One region of the Phocaeicola fibrisolvens genome, then DNA from elsewhere that is predicted to be linked to it. Evidence: riboswitches for the same ligand, from Rfam matches in the RefSeq annotation. Region 1 holds a riboswitch; each other region holds the start of a gene.
The links. A riboswitch is a leader RNA that binds a small molecule or an ion and turns the genes downstream of it on or off. The one in region 1 is predicted to bind cobalamin.
Positions count from the first base shown of each region.

Region 2: linked by a shared signal. The riboswitch ahead of OCV81_RS10985 (TonB-dependent receptor plug domain-containing protein) and the one ahead of OCV81_RS00690 (anaerobic ribonucleoside triphosphate reductase) in region 1 are both predicted to bind cobalamin.
Region 3: linked by a shared signal. The riboswitch ahead of OCV81_RS12850 (TonB-dependent receptor) and the one ahead of OCV81_RS00690 (anaerobic ribonucleoside triphosphate reductase) in region 1 are both predicted to bind cobalamin.

Region 1 covers NZ_JAOQJI010000001.1:187,041-190,270, reverse strand. Annotated here, with positions in the region: gene OCV81_RS00695 (CCA tRNA nucleotidyltransferase) at 1-1,240, shown strand, start outside; cobalamin riboswitch at 1,497-1,682, shown strand; gene OCV81_RS00690 (anaerobic ribonucleoside triphosphate reductase) at 1,685-3,230, shown strand, end outside.
Region 2 covers NZ_JAOQJI010000025.1:33,721-36,950, forward strand. Annotated here, with positions in the region: gene OCV81_RS10985 (TonB-dependent receptor plug domain-containing protein) at 1-1,695, opposite strand, end outside; cobalamin riboswitch at 1,756-1,969, opposite strand; gene OCV81_RS10990 (potassium/proton antiporter) at 2,348-3,230, shown strand, end outside.
Region 3 covers NZ_JAOQJI010000035.1:15,434-18,663, forward strand. Annotated here, with positions in the region: gene OCV81_RS12850 (TonB-dependent receptor) at 1-1,745, opposite strand, end outside; cobalamin riboswitch at 1,886-2,075, opposite strand; gene OCV81_RS12855 (precorrin-2 C(20)-methyltransferase) at 2,180-2,902, shown strand; gene OCV81_RS12860 (flavodoxin family protein) at 2,892-3,230, opposite strand, start outside.

The sequences.
Region 1 (3,230 bases):
GGGACGAGGTGCTCATATATCCGTATTCAAGAATTTTGGTACGGCACAAGTCAAATTCAAGGACACGGAAGTGGAGTTCGTGGGGGCACGGAAAGAATCGTACAGCCACGACAGCCGCAAACCCGTGGTGGAAGACGGTACGCTGGAAGATGACCAGAACCGGAGGGACTTTACCATCAATGCCATGGCGGTCTGTCTGAACAAGGACCGCTACGGAGAGCTGGTGGACCCGTTCGGAGGACTGGATGACCTGAAGGAACGGACCATCCGTACACCGCTCGACCCGGACATCACCTTCAGCGACGACCCGCTGCGCATGATGCGCTGCATCCGCTTTGCCACACAGCTGAATTTCTACATCGACGACGAGACCTTTGCGGCACTGGAACGCAACAAGGACCGCATCAAGATAATCTCCCGCGAACGCATCGCCGACGAACTAAACAAGATACTCTTGTCGCCGGTTCCGTCGAAAGGGTTTATCGACCTGGACCGCTGCGGACTGCTGGAACTGATTTTCCCGGAACTGGTGGCTCTGCAAGGAGTGGAAGTACGCAACGGACGCGGGCACAAGGATAATTTCTACCATACCCTGGAAGTGGTGGACAACATCTCCAAAGTGACCAATGACCTGTGGCTGCGCTGGGCGACCCTGCTCCACGACATCGGCAAACCGAGAACGAAACGCTGGGAACCCAAGGCGGGATGGACTTTCCACAATCATAATTTCATCGGGGAAAAGATGATTCCGGAAATTTTCCGCAAAATGAAACTCCCGATGAACGAAAAGATGAAATACGTGCAGAAGCTCGTGGGACTGCACATGCGCCCCATCGTCATTGCCGACGAGGAAGTGACCGATTCAGCGGTCCGCCGTCTGCTGTTTGAGGCCGGCGACGACATCGACGACCTGATGATGCTCTGCGAGGCCGACATCACCTCGAAGAACGAAGCCCGCAAACAGCGCTTCCTGGACAATTTCAAGCTGGTGCGCCAGAAACTGAAGGATTTGGAAGAGAAAGACCGTATCCGGAACTTCCAGCCGCCGGTAGACGGGGCTGAAATCATGCACGTGTTCAACCTCCAGCCTTGCCGTGAAATCGGCAGCCTGAAAAGTTCCATCAAGGACGCCATTCTCGACGGGGTGATTCCGAACGAACACGATGCGGCCTTCGACTTTATGCTGAAGAAAGCGGAGCAGATGGGCCTGAAACCGGTCAACCTGCCTGAAAAGAAATAATCTGCCCATCTCTCACAACCCCCGTATGCTGGCTGCTGCCGGAGGTTGTGAGAGACTTTTTCTTCTCCTATTTCCTTCCTCTCTTAAACTAAGGAATAATCCGGAAGTTTCCAATATTCAAAAACCTGTATAAATTACAGTTTACCAAAATACACATCCACAGTATGCTGTAGACCTAATTTACGCTGGAAAAGTTCTCCAAATTTAGAGACTCATCTAAATTCTCATTTTTTATTTTCCTCCCAAACGTCTATCTTTGTCTCACTTTTCCGAAGGTAACTTAACCGTTTCAAAAGGGAATGCCGTGCAAATCGGCGACAGTACCTGCTGCTGTGATTCTTGTGGAAACCGTGACACGCTCTGCAAGCCACTGTGAGCCCACTCATGGGAAGGCGTCTACGGCGAGAGATCAGTCAGAAGACCTGCCCGGGAAAGCCTAAATTTATGTCTCACTCTTTAATTTACAGAAAAATGAATCTGACAGAAATCCGTATCATCAAGCGCGACGGAAAGCAGGAGAACTTTTCGGCCGCCAAAATCACCAATGCCATCGGTAAAGCGTTCAAGGCAACCGGCATCGACTTCCAGGAGGAGGAAATAGAAGGTATCACCCGGCAGGTAGTGTCGCATTTCACCCAACAGACCATCGGGGTGGAAGATATCCAGGACCTCGTGGAAAACGAACTGATGAAGGTACAGCCGGAGGTGGCCAAGAAATACATTATCTACCGCCAGTGGCGTAACACTGAACGGGAGCGTAAGACGCGTATCAAGCACATCATGGACGGCATCGTGGCCATCGACAAGAACGATGTGAACCTGAGCAACGCCAACATGTCGAGTCATACGCCGGCCGGACAGATGATGACGTTCGCTTCTGAAATCACCAAGGATTACACCTACAAATATTTGCTACCCAAGCAGTATGCCGAGGCACACCAGCTGGGCGACATCCACATTCACGACCTAGATTATTACCCCACTAAAACGACGACTTGTATCCAGTACGACCTGGACGACCTATTCGAACGGGGTTTCCATACCAAAAACGGCAGCATCCGTACGCCGCAGTCCATCCAGAGCTATGCTACCCTGTCCACCATCATCTTCCAGACCAACCAGAACGAACAGCATGGAGGACAGGCTATTCCGGCCTTCGACTTCTTCATGGCCAAAGGGGTACTGAAGAGTTTCCAGAAAATCCTGGCCACACTCCTCAGCTTGTTGTTCGACCTCAAGGGAATAGAAACCGACGAAAAAGAAATCCTCAAAGGCATACGTACGCATTTCCAGGGCATCGAAGCCGGAGAAGAAACACGTACTACTTACCTCAGCTTTCTGGCAAACCAAGGCCTTACGCTGACACAGGAAGAACTGGACTACGCGTTGCGCAAGACGCTGACACAGACCCGCAAAGACACGCACCAAGCCATGGAAGGTTTCATCCACAACCTGAACACTATGCATTCCCGCGGAGGAAACCAGGTGGTTTTCAGTTCCATCAATTACGGTACCGACACCTCGGCTGAGGGAAGAATGGTCATTCAGGAACTGTTGAAAGCCACCATCGAAGGCTTGGGCAACCACGGAGAGGTACCGGTGTTCCCGATTCAGATTTTCAAGGTCAAAAACGGGGTGACTTATTCCGATGCCGACTACCAGCTGGCCATGCAGGACTTTGAAGCGGCCCTTGAAGGAAAGGTGACTTTCGAATGTCCGAACTTCGACCTCTTCCTGCAGGCTTGCCGCACCACGGCCAAGGCGTTGTTCCCGAACTTCATGTTCCTGGACACCCCTTTCAACACGCACGAGAAATGGCGGGCCGACGACCCGAAACGCTACCGCTACGAGCTGGCGACCATGGGATGCCGTACCCGTGTGTTCGAGAACCTGCACGGAGAAAAGACCTCACTGGGACGAGGCAATCTTTCTTTCACGACCATGAACCTGCCGCGACTGGCCATCGAAGCGCATCGCAAAGCGGAAGCTT
Region 2 (3,230 bases), on a different contig from region 1:
CGCTTTCTGCCAGGTATAACTGCCCGACACATCGGCTCTGAATCCACTTCCCAACGGAATTCCCATGGAAAGCGTGACATCCGCTCCCCATACATGCGCTTTTCCATAATTGGCCATCTTCCATACATAAGTGGAAGGAAAAGCCACAATCTTGTCTGTCACCTGATTGAAATAGACATCTCCCGTAAATGTCAGATAATCCCAAATTGCATTCTTTTTCGCTCCCCATGTCACGCCCACATTATATTCCTTGGCTTTTTCCGGACGAAGGGAACGGTTTCCCAGCCGATAATAATACAAGTCATTGAAGGTCGGCGTACGGAATGTACTTTTATACATCGCACGCAGAAAAAAATCCTGCTCGCTGAAAGGCTTCCAATTCACCGAAAAAGAAGGAGACAGTTTCTTCAGATCCGCGGGTTTTTCTCCACTCTCTACATGCTCATTGAGGTAGGTGTTGACTAAGGAAGCATCCATCTGTACGCTCCCCCATTGATAACGGGCATGCAAGGCTGTCAGCGAAGTCAGACGGGTAGGAAACGGGCAATCCGGCAGATTACTATCGAGGGTATTCACCGCCAAATCCTGTGCCAATGACAAGGAAAAGCCTGCGAAGAGCTGATACAAAACCGCTCCCGATACATAATATTCATGCTGGGTATAATGGTCGGTAGACACCCCTCCCTCATACTGTACTCCCTTATCCTGGTATTTGTTCCACGCATAATTGTATTTTGCCTGCACCTGCAACGACCATTTCTCGGAAATCTTGTCCTGATACTTGGCCTGCACAAACGCATTCTTGTCCCACAAGCGTTCATTCGAAACCGGGTTATAGAAAATCACAGCCCCCGGAAGTCCTCGTTCCGATTGGTAATAATAAGCCTTGACACTCAGTTTCTGATTCTCCTGGAAGTCATGAAACAAGTTCCACTCCGTGTGCCAGGAATTTACCTCTGAATTGCTTCTTTTTTCAGTCTGCGTATATTTCCCGTTTTTCAACAGAAAAGGATACTGTCCGTCCGACCGTAAATAATCCCCGTCGACCGACAATACCGTCCGCTTACCCAACTGCTGTCCATAACGAAAATAAGGATTGACCAGCCCGAAAGAGCCTCCCTTTGCCTGAAACAGCAACTGCCATTTCCGGTCTCCCAGAAACTCCGGACGCGAAGTCTCTATGTTCAATACACCAGCCGACGCATACAACCGGGCCGATTGAAGCATATCTTCATTCTGCCCTACGCTCAACGACAAAGACTGTACATTATCCAACGAAAAACGTCCGATATCTATCTGTCCCGCCTGACAGTTACTGACAGCCACCCCATCATAGCTGATGGCCGTATGGGCCGCTCCCATGTTACGGACAGAAACCGTTTTCAGTCCTCCCGTACCCCCATAATCACGCACATCCGTTCCCGCAAAGCGACGGACCGCATCGGCCATGTTCTGGATTCCCAAATCGTCCATTATGTCTTTTCCCAAACGTTGTACCGGAACCACGGAGGAGATTTTATTCGTCGCCCTCCGTACACTCACCGTCACATCCGGAATCTGATGCACTTTTCCCGTAATGCTGTCCGAATCGGTCTGTTGCGCAAAAACACTGCCCTCTCCTGCAAGGACACACAGACACACGAGTATAAAAAAACGATAGCCGACTACAAAGGCCGGTTCATTCCATCTTTTCATCCAAAATTCTAATTGTAATTCTACATTACGCACGTTCTTGCCATCCTTTCCTCGAGAATGCAAGCATGACTTTGTTTTGCAGGTCTTCTGACTTACTCCCGTTTGTCTTGCCTTCCCATCTTTCATTGAAAGACAGTGGCCTGGTAGTCGGTAGACAAACGTCGAAACGCTGGAGTTCACAGCAGCGGGACTGTCCGGGATTTTCACCCGATTCCCTTTTCATCCGTGATTTCGCCAAACGGAAATCCAAACGGAACAAAACATTGCAAATATACGGTTTTCTTGAAAAACAAGAATAAATTTCTACAAAATTATAGGACAATCCTTTTCTTCCTTACACATTCTTTGAAACTCCCTCAGATATTCTTCAAAACACTTCCATAAATTCTCTGTTCCACTGTTTGGTTTTTGTATTTCACACTGTGAAATATATATCCCACACTGTGGTTTTTATATCCCACACTGTGGGACAGAGAAAATATCCAGTAATTTCCATTTTTACACAAGGATGTCTGAAAAAAATGATAAGGACGAACCAAAATAAAAAATCCACAAAAATTTTCATGAAAAGCCCTTATCTACAAAACATTTTCTTACCTTCGGACATTAATATTTACACAAACCTTTACTTTTATTAATCACTTAAGGCATTATGATTTTTACGGCAGAAAATATTTTGATGATTGGGTCAATCCTGATTTTTTCCAGTATTCTTATCAGCAAGACCGGATACCGGTTTGGAATCCCTACCCTCTTACTCTTTCTGGTGGTGGGAATGCTTTTCGGAAGCGACGGATTGGGATTGCAGTTCAACAGTGCTTCGGATGCACAGTTTATTGGTATGATGGCATTGAGCATCATCCTTTTTTCCGGAGGTATGGACACGAAATACGGCGACATCAAGCCGGTACTCACTCCGGGAATTGTTCTGTCGACTGCCGGCGTCCTGCTCACCACCTTGCTGACTGGTGTGTTCATCTTTTATATTTCCGACTGGAACCAGACCAACATCGAGCTGACCTTGCTCACATCCCTGCTGCTGGCCGCCACCATGTCGTCTACCGACTCGGCGTCTGTGTTCAACCTGCTCCGTTCGCAGCGGATGAACCTGAAGCAGCATCTCCGCCCGATGCTGGAATTGGAAAGTGGAAGTAACGACCCGATGGCCTACATGCTGACCATCGTACTGATACAAGTCATCTCCAGCGGAAGCCATCCCGACTTTCTGCTCATCACGAAAGATTTGCTGGTACAGTTCTTTTTCGGAGGGGTCATCGGTTATGCCATGGGACGCTTCAGCGTATGGCTCATCAACCGCATCAACCTGTCGAACAGTTCTCTCTACTCCATCCTTCTGCTCAGTCTGGTCTTCATCACCTTTACCATTACCGACCAGCTGAAGGGAAATGCCTACCTGGCTGTGTACATCATGGGCGTGATTCTGGGAAACACCAAACTGGCTTTCCGGAAAGAAATCAATACGTTCATGAGTGGACTGACCTGGCTCTTCCAGATTATCATGTTCCTCACGTTGG
Region 3 (3,230 bases), on a different contig from region 1:
AGGTTCACGTTGTTGCTCCTTTCCGGATGCAACGCCGTATTGGCATAGACCGTAGACCCGTTGCCCAGCAGTTCACGGGCCAGAGGCAGACGCACGCTATGCTCAAACGAAGCCTTCAGCGCGACCGGCTCCCGGAACTTCACCCGCGTGCCGGCCCCGTATCCCAAGTAATTTCCCGTACTTTCTCCCTTCACCTTGTCCGAGCCCGTCTGCCAGTACAAGTCCGTCTGCCGGATATTCAGGTGATTGATGTAATCCTTGATAAAGAACGTGTTCTCCATCTTGTCCTGCCACAGTTGCTGCTGATAGGAAAGCCCGAGGATGTGTTTGCATACCACGTCATTGGACGGCACAAAACTGTCATCCACGTCGTCGTAGCGGTCGTTTCCCGTCCGGTTGAACAAGTAGTTCAGGTTCAGGGCATGCTGCGGATGAAAGCGATAGTCCCAGTTGGAGCGGAACATCGTCGTGGGGCGCTTGTAATGTCGCAACGACCGTTCCCGTCCCGTAATCTCATTGCGGGAACTCTCCACATAATTCCCGTTCCAGTCGTACACCCGGTAGGCCGTATCCACCGTCAGCGAATAGTCCCAGGTATGCGAAAGCATGCTGTGCATCTGCAACCCCTTCAACAGAAAGTCCTTCTTGCGGTACTGTGCCGACACGTTATAAGCCGACCCGTTCCGCTCGGCCATCCCGTAGACCTTGGTCTGGATAGAACCCGTCTGCAGCTCCTTGTCCACCTTCGAATACGAAGCCGTCACAAAGAAGTCGTCTGCCCACCGTTTCCCGCTCACTCCGACCTCCACCTGGGCCAGCAGCGAGAAATAATCGTCGTGGAAACGCCGGCGGTTGGACGGCACATACTTTCGCACGCTTTCCTCCCACACCTCTACCCCTTTCATCATATAGTCGTTCTTTGAATAGTTGACCCCGACGGTCGGGCGCACGATAATCCCGCTCTTGGGAAACACCACCTGCGCGTTCAAGTCCGCCTTGTGCGTATGGAACGAACCTATCCCGTACGATAGGTCCAGGTAATTCTTTTTCTCCTTCTTCGTCACGATGTTGATGGCACCGCCCAGCGCGTCAGCCCCCAAATAAGCCGGAACCACCCCCTTGTACATCTCGATGTGGTCGATGAGATTGACCGGCAGATTGGCCAGCGACACCCCGGAGCCCTTTGTCTCCAGCGGCACCCCGTCGATGAAATAACGGACCGAATTGCCCGACATCCCGTTGATGGACAGGTCATAGTCCGACCCGACGCCTCCCTCCTGCCGCACCTTGATGCCCGAAGCCCGGTCCACCAGCTCGTTCAGGTTGTTCAACGAACTCACAATCGGTTTCACATCCAGCGCACTGACGGCGAACGTACCTTCCCGCAATTTCTGCGATTGGCTCTTGGCATAGACTTCCACCTCATTCAAGGCCACGGCCTCTTCCTTCAGGACAAAGTCGATTCGCTTGTGCCCGACCAACCGGACCGTCTGCTTCTGGCTCTCATAACCGATGAAAGAAGCCACCACGGTATACGTCCCCTCCGGAAGCTCCAGTCGGTAGCCCCCCTTCTCGTCCGAATACGTCCCGTAGGCCGTACCCTCCACCGCCAGTGAAGCCTGCGCCACAGGCTGTCCGTGGGCAGACGTGATGCGGCCCGAAAGAGTGACCAGTCTCTGTGCCAGCCCTTCCGAGAAGCCGACAATGCCAAAAACGAAAATAAAAATGAGTGTCAGGTGTTTCATAAGTTCCTCAAATCTTCATACCACACACTTATGACCGCGAGACGCATACAAATACAAAGAGAAGAGGATTCCGTATATCCAGAACGGGTAGAGAGAAGTCCAGCTCGTTGTTTTCATACCTTATTTCCCGAAAGCATAAAAAACTATGTACGACACTGGCAGGTCTTCTGACTTGTTTCTTTTCAGGAGCCTTCCCATCTTTCCGACAGTGGCATGCAGATTTCCTGAAAATCATGCGAAACTTACAGCAGCGGGTCTGTTCAGGACTTTCACCTGATTCCCTTTTCATCACGCTTTATCCAGCAGTGAACCAATATCGCCACAAAGGTAGAAAATATTTTTTGATATGCTACATCCCGGCTGATTTTTCATTTTCACAAAAAAGATTGTATCTTAGCGACCGCAAAAAAAAAATCAATCCCCTTTTAGACTATATGGAATCCTCATATCCCGCAATTCAGTTTGTATCCTTAGGCCCCGGCGACCCGGAGCTCATCACCCTGAAAGGACTGAAGGCCCTACAGGAAGCCTCCTCTATCTATTGTCCGGGCACCCGCAGTGCCGCCGGCATCCCCTCCTCCTACGCCGCAAACACCTTGCGGGCACTGGGAATCGGGGAAGAGAAAATCAAGACATTCACCCTTCCGATGAACAAGCACAGAGAAGCGGCCCTGCAAGTGTATCACGAAGTGGCTGCACAGATAGAGGAAGATTACCGTGAAGGGCAGAAAATAGCCGTGGCCGCCGAAGGCGATGCCGGATTCTATGCTTCCGTGCAGTACTTGTATGAACTATTGGGAAATAAAGGCTTGCCGGTGAGACGCATCGCAGGCATTCCGGCGTTCATTGCCGCAGGTCCCGTGGCAGGTCTCCACCTGGCCAAACAGGAAGAAAGGCTGCTGGTCATTCCGGGCCTCATCTCCGCCGAAGAACTGACCGAGAAACTCCAATCCGGCTATGTCCTCGTCATCATGAAACTGCCTCTTTGCGCGGAAGCCGTACGTCAGTGCATCGACTCCCACCCCGAAGCAGCGTTCCATTACTTCGAAAATATCAGCCGGGCGAACGAATTCTATACCTCCGACCCGGCGATTATCAAGGAAAAGAAGTTTCCCTACTTTTCGCTGATGGTGATAAGTCCCGCTTCTAACGGATGAAATGAGTCGGTGTCCACGGCTCACTGGGCGGGATAGGCTCTCCTCCCTGCTTCAAGTTCTTCAGCAACCACGCCATGTTGCGCCCCAGCGTACGCATGGTCTGCAATCCCTCGATGTCCTGACTCGCTTCGCCCGGCAATCTGCCGTGCACGCTGTTCCAGTATTGTGACGACACCACCGGCATGTTGTTGATGGTGAAATACTTGTTCAGGCGGTCGAACGTCGCACTGGCTCCTCCGCGACGGCATACAGCCACCGAGGCAGCAGGCTTGTAGGCCAGCAAGTCGCCGGCAGAATAGAACAGACGGTCGAGCAAGGCACAGAGCGA